4 regions of the Pseudarthrobacter equi genome follow, and region 1 is predicted to be linked to each of the others. Evidence: riboswitches for the same ligand, from Rfam matches in the RefSeq annotation. Region 1 holds a riboswitch; each other region holds the start of a gene.

Evidence for each region. Region 1 has a riboswitch for S-adenosylmethionine ahead of BLT71_RS08250 (bifunctional o-acetylhomoserine/o-acetylserine sulfhydrylase). Riboswitches for the same ligand answer to the same signal wherever they lie in the genome.
Region 2: it holds a riboswitch for S-adenosylmethionine, as region 1 does, so the genes downstream of both, BLT71_RS02770 (LLM class flavin-dependent oxidoreductase) here and BLT71_RS08250 (bifunctional o-acetylhomoserine/o-acetylserine sulfhydrylase) in region 1, are expected to answer to the same signal.
Region 3: it holds a riboswitch for S-adenosylmethionine, as region 1 does, so the genes downstream of both, BLT71_RS20085 (DUF1737 domain-containing protein) here and BLT71_RS08250 (bifunctional o-acetylhomoserine/o-acetylserine sulfhydrylase) in region 1, are expected to answer to the same signal.
Region 4: it holds a riboswitch for S-adenosylmethionine, as region 1 does, so the genes downstream of both, BLT71_RS13745 (aminotransferase class V-fold PLP-dependent enzyme) here and BLT71_RS08250 (bifunctional o-acetylhomoserine/o-acetylserine sulfhydrylase) in region 1, are expected to answer to the same signal.

What each region holds. Positions count from the first base shown of each region.
Region 1 covers NZ_LT629779.1:1,834,354-1,838,971, reverse strand. The annotation lists gene metX (homoserine O-acetyltransferase MetX) at 1-466, opposite strand, end outside; SAM riboswitch class IV at 479-593, opposite strand; gene BLT71_RS08250 (bifunctional o-acetylhomoserine/o-acetylserine sulfhydrylase) at 742-2,064, opposite strand; SAM riboswitch class IV at 2,108-2,223, opposite strand; gene BLT71_RS08245 (VOC family protein) at 2,386-3,024, shown strand; gene BLT71_RS08240 (CPBP family intramembrane glutamic endopeptidase) at 3,177-3,959, opposite strand; gene BLT71_RS08235 (DeoR/GlpR family DNA-binding transcription regulator) at 4,010-4,618, opposite strand, start outside.
Region 2 covers NZ_LT629779.1:617,243-621,860, reverse strand. The annotation lists gene BLT71_RS02780 (ABC transporter substrate-binding protein) at 1-91, opposite strand, end outside; gene BLT71_RS02775 (NtaA/DmoA family FMN-dependent monooxygenase) at 88-1,500, opposite strand; gene BLT71_RS02770 (LLM class flavin-dependent oxidoreductase) at 1,512-2,606, opposite strand; SAM riboswitch class IV at 2,642-2,750, opposite strand; gene BLT71_RS02765 (LLM class flavin-dependent oxidoreductase) at 2,966-4,234, shown strand; gene BLT71_RS02760 (rhodanese-like domain-containing protein) at 4,275-4,618, shown strand, end outside.
Region 3 covers NZ_LT629779.1:4,423,089-4,427,706, reverse strand. The annotation lists gene BLT71_RS20100 (glutamate--cysteine ligase 2) at 1-487, shown strand, start outside; gene BLT71_RS20095 (O-succinylhomoserine sulfhydrylase) at 584-1,792, opposite strand; gene BLT71_RS20090 (rhodanese-like domain-containing protein) at 1,793-2,203, opposite strand; gene BLT71_RS20085 (DUF1737 domain-containing protein) at 2,200-2,478, opposite strand; SAM riboswitch class IV at 2,492-2,606, opposite strand; gene opgC (OpgC domain-containing protein) at 2,846-4,618, shown strand, end outside.
Region 4 covers NZ_LT629779.1:3,045,342-3,049,959, reverse strand. The annotation lists gene BLT71_RS13755 (metal-dependent transcriptional regulator) at 1-435, opposite strand, end outside; gene BLT71_RS13750 (class I SAM-dependent methyltransferase) at 480-1,238, opposite strand; gene BLT71_RS13745 (aminotransferase class V-fold PLP-dependent enzyme) at 1,316-2,734, opposite strand; SAM riboswitch class IV at 2,773-2,886, opposite strand; gene hisN (histidinol-phosphatase) at 3,048-3,860, opposite strand; gene rsgA (ribosome small subunit-dependent GTPase A) at 3,922-4,618, opposite strand, start outside.

The DNA.
Region 1 (4,618 bases):
CGCCCATGGAGCCGCCCAGCACCGCGTACCAGCTCCTGATGCCCAGCTGGTCCGCCAGGCGGGCTTCAGCTTCCGTGCTGTCCCGGAGCGTCACCAGGGGGAACCTGGAACCCCAGGGCTTGCCGTCGGGGCCGGGCGAGGACGGCCCGGTGGAGCCGTAGCAGCCGCCCACAATGTTGATGGAGACCACGAAGAAGCGGTCAGTGTCCACGGGGGCGCCGGGCCCGGCCAGGTGTTCCCACCAGCCTTCCTCGTCGGTGTCCCCGCGGGTCACATGCGTGCTGCCGGTCAGGGCGTGCTCCACCAGGATGGCGTTGCTGCCATCGGCGTTCAGGGTCCCCCACGTTTCGTACGCCAGGGTGACGTCCGGCAGGAATCCACCGCCCTCGAGCTGCAGGCCACCGATGGAGGCATAGCGGACAATTCCGTGTTCGGGTGCGGTTGTACGGGCGACGGTAACCGTCATGGCAAGACCTCTTCTACGCGCTTGCCCGCCGTCGTTTACCGGCAGGCCAGGTCTTCACCCGGGGCACCCCGCCGCGGAAGGAGGGTTGCCGGCCAGCAAGCCGGGGCTGTCACTGGCACTCATGACCTGGTTCGAGTGTACGAAACACCCCCCGCTGATGGCCAAGCATGTGACTGGTTGTGACTTGGCGGTCCGCGCTGCCTTTCCCGGACGGCTGACCGGCGGAAAGGGAGGCCGGCCGCCTGGCCGGCCTCCCGCCGTCGTACGTCTTTGGCTTAGCCGGCCGCGCCCTTGGCGGCCCGGAAGCCCGCCTCAAGGTCTGCCAGGATGTCATCGATGTGCTCGATGCCCACCGACAGCCGCACCAGGCCGGGGGTCACGCCCGCTACCGCCTGCTGTTCCGGCGTCAGCTGGCTGTGGGTGGTGGAGGCAGGGTGGATCACCAGGGACCGGACGTCGCCGATGTTGGCGACGTGCGAGTGCAGTTCCAGGGCGTCGACGAACCGCTGCCCCGCTTCGGCTCCCCCGGCAAGGTTGAAGGCGACGACGGCGCCCGTCCCCTTGGGCCCGTACTTGCGGCCGCGCTCGTACCAGGGGCTGGACGGCAGGCCTGCGTAGGCGACGGATTCGACGTCGTCCCGGCGTTCCAGCCAGCGGGCCACCTCGGTGGCGTTGGCCACGTGGCGTTCCACGCGCAGGCTCAGCGTCTCCAGGCCCTGGGCGATCAGGAAGGCGTTGAACGGCGAGACGGCCGAGCCGAGGTCCCGCAGGAGCTGGACGCGCGCCTTGAGGATGTAGGACAGGTTTGCGCCGAGGAGGCCGTTTTCCCCGAGGTCCCTGCCGTAGACCAGGCCGTTGTAGGTGGGGTCCGGGGTGTTGAAGCCCGGGAACCGTTCCGGGTCCTTGCTGAAATCGAACTTGCCTGAGTCGACGATGACGCCGGCGATCGCCGCTCCGTGCCCGCCGAGGTACTTGGTGGCCGAGTGGACCACGATGTCGGCGCCCCATTCCAGGGGACGGATCAGGTACGGCGTGGAGAGGGTGTTGTCCACGATGAGGGGCACGCCGGCCTGGTGCGCCACCCCGGAGATGCCTTCGATGTCCAGGACGTCCTGGCGCGGGTTGGAGACCACCTCGCCGAAGAACAGCTTGGTGTTGGGCTGCACGGCGTCCCGCCACTGGTCCAGGTTGTCCGGGTCAGCCACGAACGTCACGGTGATGCCGAACTTCTTCAGCGTGTGGGCGAACAGGTTGTAGGTTCCGCCGTACAGGCTGGGGCTGGCCACGATGTGGTCGCCCGCCTCTGCGATGTTCAGGATGGCGAAGGTCTCCGCGGCCTGGCCGGAGCTGAGCAGCAGGGCGCCGAGTCCCCCTTCGAGGCTGGCGATGCGCTGCTCCACGGCCTCCTGGGTGGGGTTGCCGATGCGGGTGTAGATGGGGGCCAGTTCCGCCAGGGCGAACCGGTTGGCCGCGCTTTCGGCGCTGGGGAACACAAACGAGGTGGTCTGGTAGATGGGCAGGGCCCGGGCGCCGGTGGCGCCATCGGGCTCCTGGCCGGCGTGGATCTGGCGGGTTTCGAAGGACCAACCGTTGGACATTCAAGGCTCCTTTGACATGGGCCCGGCATGCTGTGAGCACCGCGGGCCGCGCTTGCCGCCCGGCCGTTGCCGGACAACCAGGTCCTCACCCGGGGCACCCCACCGCGGATGGAGGGTTGCCGGCCAGCGAGCCGGGGCTTGGCGCTGGCACTCATGACCTGCGCCCAGTGTAGGAACACCTTGGCGGCGGCGGACAGGATTGTGACGAACATGGTCTCCGCGGCTGCCGGCAGGGCGGAAAACTGATCCCCAAGAAAATGGAAATTTCGAGTAAGGCAACCCTAAGCTGAGAGCCCGATCACAAAGTGCCAAGATGTTGGCATGCGCATGGATCACGTCTCTTACGCCTGTGAACACGATGGCCTCGCGGCCACTACCGAACGAATTGCATCTGCCCTCGGCGTTGAGGCAGTGAAAGGCGGGGTACATCCCCGGTTCGGAACCCGGAATATGATCATCCCGCTCGCGGGCCACAAGTACCTCGAAGTGGTGGAGGTCCTTGACCACCCCGCCTCGGACAAGGCTCCCTTTGGACAGGCCGTACGGGCCCGTTCCGCGGCGGGCGGCGGCTGGATGGGCTGGTGCGTCGAAGTGGACGACCTCGCCCCGTTCGAGGAGCGCCTGGGCCGCGCGGCCGTCAACGGCAACCGCAAGTTCCCGGACGGCCGGGAACTGGTGTGGAAGCAGATCGGCATCCTGGGACTCATCGCCGACCCCCAGGTCCCGTACATGCTCAAGTGGCAAGGCGACCCGTCGCTGCACCCGTCCAACGCCTATGACAGCAGCCTCAAGATGAGCTGCCTGACCATCGCCGGCTCCGCTTCGCGGGTCACCGAATGGCTGGGCGAGCCGGTGGAGAAGCCGCTGGAGGACGTGGCTGTCGAATGGGTGGCCCCGCACGGCACCCCCGGCATCCTGTCCGTCACGTTCGAAACCGCCAATGGAGCCGTCACCCTCTGACCCTCCACCTGTGGTCCGGTTGCACACCGGACCACAGACGCGGACGCCTGTCCGCACCAGCTTCGGCCGCTATCAGCTTGTGACAACGGCGTCACCTGCTGATAGCGGCCGAATCCGTTTCCCGGCGAATCCACTCCCCCGGCGAGACCTGCCTACCCCAGGCCGACGGCCTTGCCGAACAGGCTGAAGCCCACGAACGCCACGATGTCCAGCAGCGCGTGCGCGATGACCAGCGGCATGACGCGTTTGGTCCGGGTGTAGATCCAGGCGAAGACAATGCCCATTACCACGTTCCCGATGAAGGGACCGAAGCCCTGGTACAGGTGGTAGCTGCCGCGCAGCACCGAACTGACGGCAATCGACAGCGGCACGCTCCACCCGAACTTGCCGAAGCGGTCCATCAGGTAGCCCACCACGATCACTTCCTCCACGATCCCGTGCCGGATAGCGGAGAGGATCAGCACCGGCACGGTCCACCAGTAGGCGTCCAGGGCGCTGGGGATGATGGCGGTGGTGATTCCAAGGGCACGTCCGGCAGCGTAGAGTCCCAGCGACGGGATGCCGATGAGTGCGGCCAGGCCCACCCCCTGGAGCAGGTCCTTGCCCGGACGGGCGAAGGTGAAGCCCAGTTTCGTGAAGGCTGATCCGGACCCCGCTCCAAGGTCCCCGGAGGCCGCCTGCCTGGAGCCCGCCAGGAAGTACAGCACCAGCAGGACCGGGACGAGGGCGAAGAAGATATCCAGGAGCTGATAGGTCAGGTCAAAGTATTCGCGGGTGCTCTGGGACCGGTTGAGCGTCGAGGTTCCCTCGGCCAGCGGTGCCCGGGTCATCTTGTCCAGGAGCTGCACTACCGAGTACACGGCGGACTGGCCGAGGGACAGGCCCAGGACAATCCAGACTTCGAACGCCAGGCGGCGGCGGGAGGGAACCAGCATGTACCCATCTTGCCCGCAGTTTCTGGACCGCGGCTGATGGCCCCGCCGTGTCAGGGCACGGGGGCGACGATGACCTCGGTGCCCTTGGCCTCGAAGGCGGCCTTGTCCCGCGGCGAGATGCCGGCGTCCGTGATCAGGCGGGTGAAGTCATAGCCGTCCATGGTGGCGAAAGCACGCACCCCCACCTTGGAGGAATCGGCAATGACATAGGACACCCGGGCGCGGCTGGCCAGGAGCGCGTTCACCGAGGCTTCCCCCTCCCCCGTGTTGGTGGGGCCCACCTCGGGGTCGATGCCGTTCACGCCGATGAAGGCGATGTCCAGGACCACCTTCTGCATGATGATGTCCGTGTACGGGCCCACCAGCTCGTAGGACCGAGGGTTGAGGATGCCGCCTGTCACCATCACCTTGATATTGGGCCGTACCGCCAGTTGCCCGGCGATGTTGATGGCGTTGGTGACAACGGTCAGCGTTGACTGGTTGGACGGAGCGTTCAGGTCTTCGCGGGTGGCCAGGATCTGGGCCAGTGCCGTGCTGGTGGTGCCGCCGCACAGGCCGATGACGGCGCCGGGTCGGATCAGGGCAGACGCGGCCCGGGCAATCTGCTCCTTCGCCTCGGCATGGTCGTCCCGGTTGTAGCGGCCGGGCAGGTCGTAGGC
Region 2 (4,618 bases), 1.2 Mb from region 1:
CAAGGAGGCCGACGACGGCGGCGGGCCGGCGGAAGGGACCGGCGGGCAGGGTGCGGGGCTGGTTCGGGCGGGGCTGGTTGGAGCGGGTCATGCGACGTTTTCGCTTTCGGTCAGGCCGCCGTCCAGGGAGGCGCGGCGGGTCAGCGGGGCGCGGAGGCCCAGGTTTTCGCGGAGGTTGGTGCCTTCGTATTCGGTGCGGTAAACGCCGCGGTCTTGCAGGCGCGGGACGAGTTCGTTGACAATCTCGTCCAGCCCGCCGGGAACGATCCAGGGGGTGATGTTGAAGCCGTCAACGGCGCCGGCGTGGGCGTATTCGGCGAGCTTGTCGGCGATGCCATCGTAGGAACCCACCAGGCCGCGGCCGTTGAGCCGGGAGCGTGCGGCGACGAACTGGCGGATGGACTGGCCCTTGTCCTTGGCCTCCGCGCGCCACTGGGCCGCGAGTTCCTTGGCGCTTGCGCCGTGGAAGGCGTTGCCGCGGGTGGGGTTGGTGACGTCCACGACGGGGTCCGTTTCGGGAAGCGGACCGTCGGGGTCGTAATCGGTGAGGGTCCGGCCCCAGAACTGTTCCAGATACGCGATGGACGTCTCGGGGCCCACCTGCTGTTCGCGGACCCATTGGTGCTTCTCCTCCGCCTCGGCCTCGGTGGCGCCAAGGATGAACTCCTGGCCGGGGAAGATCTTCACGTCGTCGGCGGGTCGGCCAGCCTTGAGGGTGCGCGCCACGATGTCCTCGCGGAACCTTTTGGCGTCCTCGAGCTCGGCGTGCCGGGAGAAGATCACGTCGGCGTTCCGGACGGCGAAGTCCCGCCCGTCCGCCGAGTCGCCGGCCTGGAAGAGCACCGGATGGTGCTGTGAGGAGCGCGGCAGGCGGCCGGTGATGTCGACGTCGAAACTTGCGTCCGTGCGCCGGACGGGTGTGATGCTGCCTTCTTCTAGCCAGCGCCCGGCATCCCGGGACCCGGCGATTGCGCCGTCGGCCCAGGAATCCCAGATCGCTTTGGCTGTCTGGACGAAGGCCTCGGCCCGGATGTAGCGGTCCTCGTGCTTGAGGAACCCGCCGCGCCGGAAGTTGGCACCGGTCCAGGCGTTGTCCGTGGTGACGATGTTCCAGGCCGCCCGCCCGCCGGAGAGCAGGTCCAGGCTGGCCAGGCGGTGCGCCAGGTCTGCGGGATCGTTGTAGGTGGTGTTCTGGGTGGCCACCAGGCCGATGTTGGTGGTGACGGCGGCCAGGGCCGCGAGGGCTGTCTGGGCATCGGGGCGGCCGGCGACGTCGAGGTCGTGGATGCGGCCCAGGTGCTCGCGCAGGCGCAGTCCCTCGCCGAGGAAGAACGCGGAGAAGAGGCCGCGCTCCGCCGTCTGGGCCACCCGGCGGAAGGATTCGAAGTCCGTTTGGGACCCGCTCTCCGGAGTCTTCCAGACGGTGGTGTGGTTGACGCCCTGGAAGAAGACGCCGAACTGGATCTGGCCGTTGCCGGCGGGGCGGTGGTGGGTGCTCATGATGCTCTCTTTCAGGCCGCGGCGTAGCGGTTGGCGGGGCGGGGAAGGCCGAAGGTTTCGCGGAGGGTGGTTCCGGTGCGCGGTGCGGCCACACCGGCACGGCGCAGTTCCGGCAGCACCTGGGCGGCCAGTTCGGGCAGGTCAACGTCCAGGACGGCGGGGTGGAGCCGGACGCCGTCGGCTGCCCGGAACAGCTCGACCAGCAGCTCGACGAGCCCTGCCGCACTGCCGACGTACCTGGCGCCGCCCTGCCAGGGTTCGTACGCATCAAGCTCCGCGAGGCGCTCCGCCGCGGCCTGGCCACGGGAGTCGAGGACGACGTCGAGCTCCACCAGGGTGCGCGGGGTTCCGGCCGCTGCTGCCGCAGTCGCCGCGGCCGCCAGTCCGTCAACGGAACCGGCGGCGGCGAGCGCCACATCCGCTTCGACGGCGGGGATCAGGTCCGCCGGTGCGAAGACCACCAGCTGGCCCTGCAGCGGGCGGGGAATGATGGACGGGCCCTTCACGGAGAATCTGTCACCGTCAAAGTCGGCGTAGTGGAGCTTATCCCGGTCCAGGTAACGGCCGGTGGCTGCGTCCCGGATGACAGCGCCGTCCTCCCAGGAATCCCAGAGCCGGCGGCCGGCCTCCACCACGTCCGCTGCCTCGGCCAGGACATCGGCTTCGGCGAGTGCCTCGCGGCCCACGGACTGTGCCTCGGCGGGTTCGTTGGCGGCGCTGACCAGCCAGCCGGCCCGGCCGTGGGAGGAGTAGTCCAGGCTGGCCAACTGCGTGGCCACATGGAACGGCTCGGTAAACAGCGTTCCCGCTTCGGGAACCAGGCCGAGGGAGCGGGTCAGCGGAGCCGCGAAGGCCGCGCGCTGCACGGCGTCGATCCGGCCCGCGATGCCGGTGCTGCCGGCATCCAGTACGCGGGAATCGCGGAAGGTGGCCAGGTGGAAGCCTGCGATGTCCGCGGCCTGCACGGTTTCCCGTATCCGGCCGCCGCCCAGCAGGGCGCCGGGAAGGTGGGCGGCGCGGCGCCACGCAGCCGGGTGGGCGCCGTCGCCATCGAGCTCGAGCGCCACTATTTTGGAGCGCAGTTCAGGTACAGGTGTTGAAGCCATGGTTTCCTTCTTCAGGGCCGCAGGGCGGCCGGGACGACATTCACTTGCCGCGGGGCGGCCAGGTCTGTTTCCGGAGCACCCCGCCACAAAATGCCTGAGGGTTGCCGCAGCACCAGCCGGTCCTTGGCGTGCTGACTCTTGACCTATGGCTTGAATGTAGGAGCCGGTCCAATGCGTTGACAAACGCGGTTGTCGCGCGGCGTCAACGCAGGAAATCCCGCGTCAAACAGCGGTTTTTGGCGTCATCTGGGCTCTTCGGCCCACACCCGGAAGCGGGCTCCGTGACGGCCTGTTTCCCCGGGTTTAGCCCGGTGACAGGGCCGCTTGGGACCGGGTGGGCAGGCTCGTAGGGTCATGCCATGCCTACCGCTTCCGCTGTCCCCCTGTCAGTACTCGATCTCAGTCCAGTCCCTGCCGGGCAGTCGGCCGGTAACGCGCTGCGCAACAGCATTGACCTTGCTGTAGCGGCCGAGGGCCTTGGCTACCACCGCTTCTGGCTGGCCGAGCACCACCTGAACCCCGGCGTCGCCGGTTCCGCCCCGCACGTGCTCTCCGCCCTGGTTGCCGCGGCTACCCGGACCATCCGCGTGGGCACGGCCGCCACCATCCTGGGTAACTACCGGCCTCTGCAGGTGGCGGAGAATCTCGGCACGCTCGCGGCCGTGTACCCGGACCGGCTGGACCTGGGGTTCGGACGGTCAGGACAGCCCAGCACGCCGGCCGCGGATTCGACGGGTGCAGGACGGACGACGGCGGAGCCCGCCTCCGCCGTTTACGGCTCCGGCGCGGGTGCGGGCGGTGCTGGTGCTGGTGCGGACGGCACCGCGCTTCATGCGGGCTCAGCCGGCGCGGGCGCTCCGGCGCAACCGGACGAGGGAGCCCGGGTGGTGGACGGGCTCCTGGTCCCGGCGGCCCGGCGGCTCTTCAATTCCGTCCTCCCGCGGAAGTTCCGCCTCCAGGCCGAACTCCTGGGCCGCGAACCCGGCGACGCGGACAACTTCGAAAGCGACGTCCAGGACGTGATCGGGTTCTTCACCGGCGGCTTCCGGACCCGGCACGGCGAGGAAATCACTGTCACTCCGGCGCGGGGCACCACGCCCCAGTTCTGGATCCATGGTTCAACGGCCGGTCCCAGCGCCCGCCTGGCCGGGAAGCTCGGCCTGCCGTTCGGGGCGAACTACCACGTCTCCCCCGCCACCGTGCTGGATTCGGTGGCCGAGTACCGGGCCCATTTCAAGCCGTCGGCCGCGCTGGCGGAGCCATACGTCACCGTCTCCGCGGACGTCCTGGTGGCCGATGACGGGCAGACCGCCCGCACCCTTGGTGCCGGTTATGCCGCCTGGGTGCACAGCATCCGCACCGGCCACGGCGCCATCCCCTACCCCGCACCCAGTGACGGCGGCCGCCTGGATGCGCAGGCAGCCGCACCCGAAACCGGGGCTCCGGACCTCATCCGGGACCGGGTGGAAACGCGGTTCGTGGGCGGCGCGGCGCAGGTGGCGGACCAATTACGCGACCTGCAGCACGCCACGGGCGCCCAGGAACTGTTGATCACCACCATCGCCCACAACCACCGGCACCGCGTGCGCTCCTACGAACTGCTGGCTGCCGAGTGGGGCCTGGCCTGAAGTTTGTCCCATCACCATCCACACACGAGAAGGAAAAGTCATGACCACTGAAACCGAAACAGACACCCAGCTCGTCACGGCCGCAGAAGCCGCCCAACTGATTGCCGGCGGTGCATTGCTGGTTGACGTCCGCAGCGACGCCGGACGCAACAGCACCGGGGCAGTCCCGGGAGCACTGGTGGTGGACCGCGGGCGCGTGGAGGAGGATTTCGGCCCCGGTTCGGACAAACGCCTGGCGCAGGTTGAGGGCACGGACCAGAAGATCGTGGTGTTCTGCGGCTCCGTGAACGGCTCCGGCCCGGTTGCACGGAAACTTGAGCTGCTCGGTTACGCCAACGCGGTGCACGTTGACGGCGGTTTCCCCGCCCTGCGCGACGCCGGTGT
Region 3 (4,618 bases), 1.9 Mb from region 1:
GGTAGCGGACGTCTGCCTGCGCGCCGACGACGCCGCACTGATCGCCTGCCTGGTGCGGGCGCTGGTGGAGTCGGCCAGCAGGGAGTGGCGCGACGGCGTGGACCCGGCTCCGGTCCCCACGGTCCTGCTGCGGATGGCATCATGGCAGGCCAGCAACTCCGGGCTCACGGGCGAGCTGCTGGACTTTGGCAACTTCCGTCCGGCACGCGCCGCCGATGTGGTCCGGTCGCTGGTGGATTACCTCGCCCCGGTGCTGGACGAACAGGGTGAGCTGACACTCGCCCGGCAAAGCGTGGAGGACATCATTGCCCGCGGCACGGGCTCGGCTGAGCAGCGCCAGGTGCGGGAAAAGGCACTGGCCGGCCAGCCCGAGGACTTCGGCTTCGGCGCAGTGGTGAAGCACGCGGTCAGGGTGACCATGCGCGACGCCCTGGATCCTTCGGAAGTGGACACCGTTCCCGAACTGCTGCGGGTGCGGCAGTCCTAGACCGCACTGCCGGGCGGGTCGCCGTCACAACCAGGCAGGGCCCGCCGCCGGCGACGCCGTCCGTGTCCGGATCAGCGCCGCCGCAGCGGGAGCACCCTAGATCTGCTTGAGGGCCTGTTCCAGGTCTCCGATGAGGTCTTCGGCGTCCTCCAGCCCAACGGACAGGCGCACCACGCCGTCGGTCAGGCCGATCGCGGCCCTGCCCTCCGGGCCCATGGCCCGGTGCGTGGTGGTGGCCGGGTGGGTGATGAGGGACTTGGAGTCGCCCAGGTTGTTGGAGATGTCGATGACCCGCAGCGCGTCCAGCAGTGCGAACGCGGCCTCCTTGCCCGTGCGGCCGCCGGACGGTGCCAGTTCGAGCGTCAGCACCGTGCCGCCGGCCTTCATCTGCTTGGCCGCGAGCCCGTACTGCGGGTGGGACTTCAGGAGCGGGTACTTCACCCAGCTGACGGCGGGCTGCTGCTCCAACCATTCCGCGAGCCGCAGCGCCGTGGCCGAGGAGTGGCTGACGCGCAGTCCCATGGTCTCCAGGCCCTTGGCGAGCACCCAGGCGTTGAACGCGGACAGGGCGGGCCCGGTATGGCGCATCAGTTGCTTCACGGGACCGTCAATGAATTCCTTGGTACCCAGGATGGCCCCGCCCAGCACCCGGCCCTGGCCATCGATGTGTTTGGTGCCGGAGTACACAATCACGTCCGCCCCCAGCTGGCCGCAGCGCTGCAGCAGCGGAGTGGCGAAGACGTTGTCCACCACCACCGTGGCACCCGCCGCGTGCGCAAGTTCGCTGACCGCCGCGATGTCCACGATTTCCTGCATGGGATTGGAAGGAGACTCGAAGAAGACAGCGGTGGTGGGCTCGGACAGGGCGGACCGCCACTGGTCCAGGTCAGGGCCGTCGACGAACACGGTCTCCACGCCCCACCGCGGCAGGATTTCGTTGAGGATCACGAAGCAGGAGCCGAACAGCGAGCGGGCAGCCACCACCCGGTCCCCGGCAGCCAGCAGCGCGCCGAGGGCCGTGAAGACGGCGGACATGCCGGACGCCGTCGCAAAGCATGCCTCGGTGCCCTCCAGCAGGCGGAGGCGTTCCTGGAACGTGGCCACCGAGGGGTTGCCGTAGCGGGAGTAGACGAAGCGTTCGTCTTCGCCGGTGAAGGCGCGTTCGGCAGCGGCGGCGGACTCGTACACGAACCCGGAGTTGAGGAAAATCGCCTCGGACGTTTCCTGGAAGTTGGTGCGGTCCAGCCCCCCGCGGACGGCCTGGGTGTCAGGGCTCCAGCCGGCGGCATCTTCGTTGAAGGTCACTTAGTTCTTTCCGAGGTTGGTGGGCAGGCCGCGGTTCTTCCAGCCGTTGACGGTGCGTTCGCCGTAACGGTCCGGTTCGCCTTCGAAGCCTTCCAGGACGTTGTAGGAGATGAAGCCCGCCCGGGTTGCCGCCGTAGCCGCCGCAATGGAGCGCTGCCCGGAGCGGCACAGGAACAGCAGCTCGGTGCCGCGGTTCTCCGGGCCCTGCTGCTCAAGGTCGGTTATGAATTCCGGGTTGGGAATGCCGCCCGGAAACGTCCACTGGATGAACAGAGGATCGTTGTCCGTGGCCTTGGTGTCCGGGATGCCAATGTGCGCCCATTCGCCCTCAGTGCGGACATCCACCAGGATGGCGCCCTGCTCCAGTTTGGCCCAGGCCTCCTGGGGTGTCAGGTCTCCTGCGTAGCTCATGCGTGGCCCTCGCCGTCGAATTCGGGTTCTTCAGTGGCGGATTCCAGGTGGTCCACAGCGGTGGCGACGGCGGCGTCCGCGGAGGCGATGGCTGCCGGGAGCACCACGGCCTGGGCCACGATGACGCTGCTGCCGTTGAAGGTCACTGCCGGGCTGCCGTGCAGCACGTACCCTTCCGCCAGGGCAGCCGAGATCCGCTCGCAAAAGGCGCGGTCGTCCGGGCCGCTGATCAGGCGGTAGGACAATTTCTCTTCAGGGACAGGTGCGTCAGACATGACGGATCTCCTTCTCTCACGCTTGCAGCTCGAATCGGTCGATATGCCGAGTATTCACCTGAGGCACCCCGCCGTGGAAGGAGGGTTGCCGACCGGCCAGTCAGGGCTTGGCGCCGGTACTCATTACTCCCCAAAAACGTAACACCTGCCGCCGGGAGCCGCACCGCCGCCGTCGTCATCTTCCGTAACTGAACCGGAAACACAGGGTCACAGGCGTGCCGGGCGCTTTCCGGGCAGCGCCCGACGGCGGCATTGCCGCAGGTGGGCGGGTTTTACGCTGCTTCCTGCATGCATTCCCGGCGGGCTTCGACCGATAAAGTACAGGTGGGGCCGCTGCCCCATCAGGTCTTCGGCACCGGGGGGTTCCATGAGCATGCGTACATCCGCGCGACGACGCACCAAACCTTCGGTCCAATCGTTCCGCGCGGGCGCGTCGAGGGTGTGGACATTCCTTGCCGTTGTGCTTCTGGCAGCGTGTGCCGTGGTGCTGCCCGCAGGCGCCGCCAGCGCCGCCGACCTTAACCCGGACGAGGGAAAACCCCTGCTGGGCGCGGTGCTGGAGTGGGGTGAAGATTCCGCTGCCGGTTTCGCCGAACGGCTTGGAGCATCTCCCGCCGCCTACGGCCACGACCTCGCCCTGCCGTACCGCCCCTCGGAGCAGAACAACCTCCGGGGCTTCCTGGAGCAGGCGTCACTCCAGGGTTCGCATGCGATGTTCACTGTGAAGCCCACTGTGCCGCTCGACCAGATTGATGACGCTGCCGCAGCGTCCTTTGCCGCGGAAGTGCGGCGGCTGACATCGGGTTTCACCGGGCAGGTGCTGATCCGTTTTGCCCCGGATATGAATGCCAGCTGGGTGGAATGGGGCCAGCAACCCGGCGCGTACCGGGACGCCTTCCGTGCGGTGTCCGCGGCGTTCAAGAAGTCCGACGGCGGTCCGCTGATGGTGTGGGAGCCGTACCTTGGCAAGGACTATCCCTTCGCCCGGAGCCGGAACGCGGCAGCACCCGGCAGCGGGGGTTTCGCATTGCTCGACACCAACGGTGACGGAACCTGGGACGGGGCGGACAGCGCCTACGGACCGTACTACCCCGGCGACGACGCCGTGGACTGGGTGGGCCTGACCGCCTTCCACGACGATACGGCCGGCGGGGCGGCGGTGAACACGGTACCCAGGGCGGGCGAGCTGCGGGAGATGCTCACAGCCTCCGGCGGGGAAAACTTCTACAGGGACTATTCAGCCGGGCGCGGCAAGCCGTTCGTGCTGCAGACCGCCGCGTTCTACAGCCCGTCCTCCGGAGGCGCCTCCGAAGTGGACGTCAAGGCCGGCTGGTTCGACCAGGTGGTGGGGGCCGCCACGTCCGCCGAGTTCCAGAAGACTGCGCTGGTGGTGTGGGACGAACGGACCAGCACCCGGGACACTGGAGTGGCGAGCATCAGTTGGCTGCTGACCGGCAACTCTGCCGTGGCCGAGGCTGCCCACGCGCGGCTGAAGGATTCGTCAATGGTCACCGGACCCGTCACGGAAGTAGGCACAGGCGGCAGCTATGTCCGGGCCAACACCCTGACGGGCGCCGCAGCCTGGACAGTGGGCGCGGCGCTGATCCTCCTGCTGGTGGCACTGTGGCAGGTTCCCCGCAGGGTGAACGCCGCTACCGCCTGGGGCTACGCCGACCCCTCCAAGCGGGATTCCCGGGTGGACCTGCTCCGCGGCATGGCCATCGTCTTCGTGGTGGTCAACCACTTGGGCATGACATCGCTGTTCCAGCTGCTGACCCAGGAGGCAGTTGGCTTCGTCAGCGGCGCAGAACTGTTCGTGCTGTTCTCCGGGCTGGTGGTGGGCATGGTCTACGGCCCCCGGGTGCGCGAGGACTTCGGCACCGTGCTGGACCTGACGTCCCGCCGCGCCGGCAAGCTGTACCTGACGGCGCTGGTGGTCCTGATCGGCGTCTTCCTGGTTTCGCTCCTCCCCATTTTCCGGACCGAGGCGCTCACCACTTTCGTGGACCAGGGGACCGGCGGGGCCGGCCACCAGGGCGCCGGCCGCACCTACGACCTGTATGCGGGGATGGAATCCCTCTTCCAGTTCCCGGTGCCGCCACAGATTCTTCCTGCCGTCCTCCTGCTGCAGTTCGGGCCG
Region 4 (4,618 bases), 1.2 Mb from region 1:
GGGCATGTGGACCTTGCCGTCGGCCGTGGGAATGGGATCACCGTGCGGGTCGCGGTCCGGGTGGCCCAGTTGCGCTGACACCCGTTCGATAAAGGTGTCTGAGACAGCGTGTTCCAGCAGTTCGGCTTCGTCGTGGACTTCATCCCAGCTGTAGCCCAGCTGCTGGACAAGGTACGTTTCGATGAGCCGGTGGCGGCGCACCATGGACAGCGCAAGCCGGAGCCCGGCATCCGTGAGGGTAATTGCGCTGTAGGGCTTGTGGTCCACCAGCCCCTGGTCCTTCAGCTTGCGGACCATCTCCGAAACTGAGGAATTTGCCACTCCCAGGCGCTGCGCCAGCTGCGAGGACGTGATGGGCTTGTCCTGCCATTCAGTGAACGAATAGACCACCTTGACGTAGTCCTCAATGGAGGAGGAGGGCGCGCTGGTCTTCACAGTTCAAGCCTACCCGTTGGCGGGACGCGGCCGGGATCCGCGTGTCACGCGCGGACGGCGCGCCAGGACAACGTCAGGTACGGCAGGCTGAGTTCTTCACCCTCGGCGTGCCCCAGATGTTCGTGGAGGTACCAGGTGAGGTTGGCCAGGACCTTGGCACGGGTCTGTTCATTGGCCCGCAGGTAATAGCTCCGGGATTTGGTCAGTTCCATCAGGTCGGCCGGCGTGACAGGATCCTGCCAACGGGTCACGTGACCTTCGAGGCCCTCGAATTCGGGGCCTACCAGCGGCCGCTGTCCGGGCTTGTAGACGTCCCCGGCATGCATGATGCGGGAAAGCCGGTGCACCCACGGCACTGAGGTGTCCAGCTGGTTCCACACCAGTCCCAGCGTTCCCTGCGGGCGGAGGACCCTGGCCAGTTCCGTGCTGGCCGCGAGGGCGTCGCACCAGTGCCAGGCCTGGGCAACGCTGACGACGTCGAAACTTGAGTCCTCGAGCCCGGTGGCCTCGGCAGTGCCGCGCAGGGCTGCAACGGCCGGGTATTGGCCGGACAGTTGCGCGAGCATGTCCGCGGACGGGTCGACGGCGGTTACGGACAATCCCAGCGCCAGCAGCAGGTCGGTAAATTTTCCCGTCCCGGCACCGACGTCGAGCGCATCATGGGCGCCCGCGGGCACCAGCCACTGCGCGGATTCCGCCGGGTACCCCGGACGGACCCTGTCATAGTGCTTGCCGCCGTCCTGGAAGCTCTGGCCGAGCTCACGGCGCCGCCCGTGATCGAGTTTGGGCCCACCCCGAACCACGTACGGCCTCCTTCAGCTGATTCCCTGCGGGTACCGTCCGAATTTACCGCATGCACCCGGGTGCGGGCTTCTGGCCGTCAGTCGTCGAGGCAGGGAGCTGCGCCGGCAGTTCCCGGGGTGTTCGGTGCCCAGTGGGGGTAGGTCCTGGTGTCGTTGGCCGGCACCCATCGTCCGGCATCCACTACGTAGTCCCAGCCGAGCCCGTCCCGGCGGAGCTTTTCAATGCCTGCGAGGAGCCGCTGGGCATCTTCGAGCCGGGAGCCGACTCCGAAGCTTGCCCGCAGCGATCCCGATGGCAGGCCGAGGCGCTTCAGCAGCGGGTGGGCGCAGAAACGGCCATCACGGAGTCCCACACCGTGCTCGGCGGACAGGTACGCGGCTACCAGGCCGGCGTCGTAACCCGCCACCGAGAAGTTCACTACCCCGATGGTGTCTTTGTCAGGATCGGTGTCCTTGAAGATCTGGTGCACCGTGACGCCGTCGATCGCCTGCAGGCCTTCCACCAGGTAGGAACGGATGGCCGACTCGTGGGCGTGCCAGCGGTCCTGGTCCAGGCCCGCGATAACCTGTGTTGCCCGCGCCAGGGTAGCGGCGCCCAGCACGTTCGGGGAGCCGCCCTCATGGCGGGCCGGGCCAGTGGCCCAGCTGACGCCGTCGAGCCTTGCTTCCTTGACGGCGCCGCCGCCGGCAAGGTGCGGGGTACCAGCGTCGAGCCAGTCCGGGCGGCCCACCAGGACGCCGGCGCCAAAGGGTGCGTAGAGCTTGTGCCCGGAGAAGGCAAGGTAGTCGACGTCGTCGGCGCTGATGTCGACGCGGCGGTGCGGCGCCAGCTGGGCCGCGTCCACCACGATGCGGGCACCGTACCGGTGGGCGAGGGCGGCGAGCTCACGGATGGGAAGGATTTCGCCGGTGACGTTGGAGGCGCCGGTGACGGCCAGCAGGCTGACGCCGCCCTGCTCAAGCTCGGCGCGCACCGAATCGATGGTCCCGGCGATCGTGTCGGCCGCAACGATGCTCCGGTGGGGGACACCCTGCCACGGCAGCAGGTTGGCATGGTGTTCGATGTCCAGGTAGAGGACATCCCCTGCGGGGCGCCCGTCCGTGGTGGGCAGGCAACCTGCCAGGAGGTTAAGGGAATCGGTGGTGTTCCTGGTGAAGATGACGGAATCGTCGGGGCGTCCGCCGACGAACTCGCGGACGATGTTGCGCGCGTTCTCGTAAACGGACGTGCTGATCTGCGAAGCGTAGCCGGCGCCGCGGTGGACGCTGGCGTAGAACGGCAGGATCTCGTTGAGGTAGGCCGACACCACGGTCAGGGCCGGGGCGGACGCCCCGTAGTCGAGGTTGGCGTAGCGGACGTGGCCACCTGAGATCAACGGGGCCAGGATTTCAGCGCCGGTAACCGCTGAAAGCGGACGTCCGGCGGCGGCCAGGCGTTCGTCAGGGACGTTTTCGGCCGCGATGGCGGTAATGGGGGAGTCGACGGCAGTAGTCATGGAGACCTCACTTCAGGACAGGACTCCGGCAGTGCTGGAATCCGCGCTTGCCGCATCCGCTCCGGACCGGCCTGGTCGTCACCCGGGGCACCCCACCGCGAATGGAGGGTTGCCGGCCAGCAAACCGGGGTTTAGCGCTGGCACTCGTGACCTGGATAAAACCTTAGAACATCCGGCGGCCCCGTCTGAAGCCGGGAGGATTGTTAAGGGTTTTGTTACGTGCGGCCCGGAAACGGGACTTTCTTCGAAGATTACGACGGCGGGCGCCACCTTTCGGAGGCGCCCGCGGTCGATTGTTCGGGAGGAGGCCGGCCTACAGCAGGTCGTCCAGGCCGGGGTTCAGCCGGTGCAGCACTTCGGTGTGCAGGATGGAATTGGTGGCCAGGGCGTTCCCGCCGAATGGGCCGTCCTCGCCTTCGAGGGAGGTGAAACGGCCGCCGGCCTCCACCACGATGGGCACGAGGGCGGCCATGTCATAGAGGTTCAGTTCGGGCTCGCAGGCGATGTCCACGGACCCTTCGGCCACCATGCAGTAGGACCAGAAATCGCCGTAGGCGCGCGTGCGCCAGACGTCCTCAGTCAGGCCCAGGAAGTCGTCAAGGTTGCCGCGTTCCTTCCAGCCACCCAGGCTGGAATAGGACAGCGAAGCGTCGGACAGGGTAGAAACGTCCGAGACCCGGAGCCGGGTGGCCGACGCAAGGGAACGGCCCATGTAGGCCCCCATGCCTTTGGCGGCCCACCACCGCTTTCCCAGGGCGGGTGCGCTGACGACGCCCACTACCGGCTCGCCCTCATCAACCAGGGCGATGAGCGTGGCCCAGACGGGAACACCGCGGACGAAGTTCTTGGTGCCGTCGATGGGATCGATGATCCACCGCCGGGAGCCGTGGCCGGTGCTGCCGAACTCTTCACCCAGCACGGCGTCGCGTGGCCGGGAGCGTGAGAGCTGGCCGCGGATGGCTTCCTCGGCGGCCTTGTCCGCATCGGTGACAGGCGTCAGGTCTGGCTTGGTCTCCACGTGGAGGTCCTGCGCCTTGAAGCGGCTCATGGTCTGGTCATCCACGGAATCGGCCAGGACATGGGCCAGCCGCAGGTCGTCGTTATAGGTCGAAGCGGGTTGGATCATGGTTCCAAACTACCGTCTGGCGCCGGTTCTGCCGGGAGGTCGGCCGTGCCGGTTGGCGCTGTCAGCTGATGGTGCCGAGCTCCTTGGCCTCCTGGGCTTCCATCCTGGGATCCGCGCCCAGGAGCCGGCGGAGCGAAGCCAGGCGTGCTTCGCCGGTGGGTCCTGCGTGTCCGCCGGCCACCCAGGCGTCGAGCCCGCAGTTGACGGCAGTGGCGGTGTGCTTGCAGCCGCGTTCGCAATCATCAGTGCCCGGCGAAAGATCCGGGAACGACCTCAGGATCCGGTCCGGATCCACATGGGCAAGGCCAAATGACCGGATGCCTGGGGTGTCGATGATCCAGCTGCCGGGAGGGGCGTCGGCCAGGCGCAGGGCAAGGGCCGACGACGACGTGTGCCGTCCCCGTCCCGTTACCGCGTTCACGCCGCCGGTGGCCCGTTCAGCGCCGGTCAGGGCGTTCACCATGGTTGATTTACCGACGCCGGAGTGCCCCAGCATTACGGTGACCTTGCCGCCCAGGTGTGCCCTGAGCCCGGCAACGGCGTCACTGTCCAGCCGGGCCGACAACCCGTCATCGGAGCGGGCGTCGATGCCTGACGCCTCCAGGTCGGCGGTCCGGCTGATGATGACCGGGAAATCAAGGTGCGTGTAGTTGGCCAGGAACTCGCCGGGATCCTTCACGTCCGCCTTGGTGACCAGCAGGATCGGCTCAATGCCGGCGTCGTACGCTGCCACGAGGGCGCGGTCGATGAATCCTGTG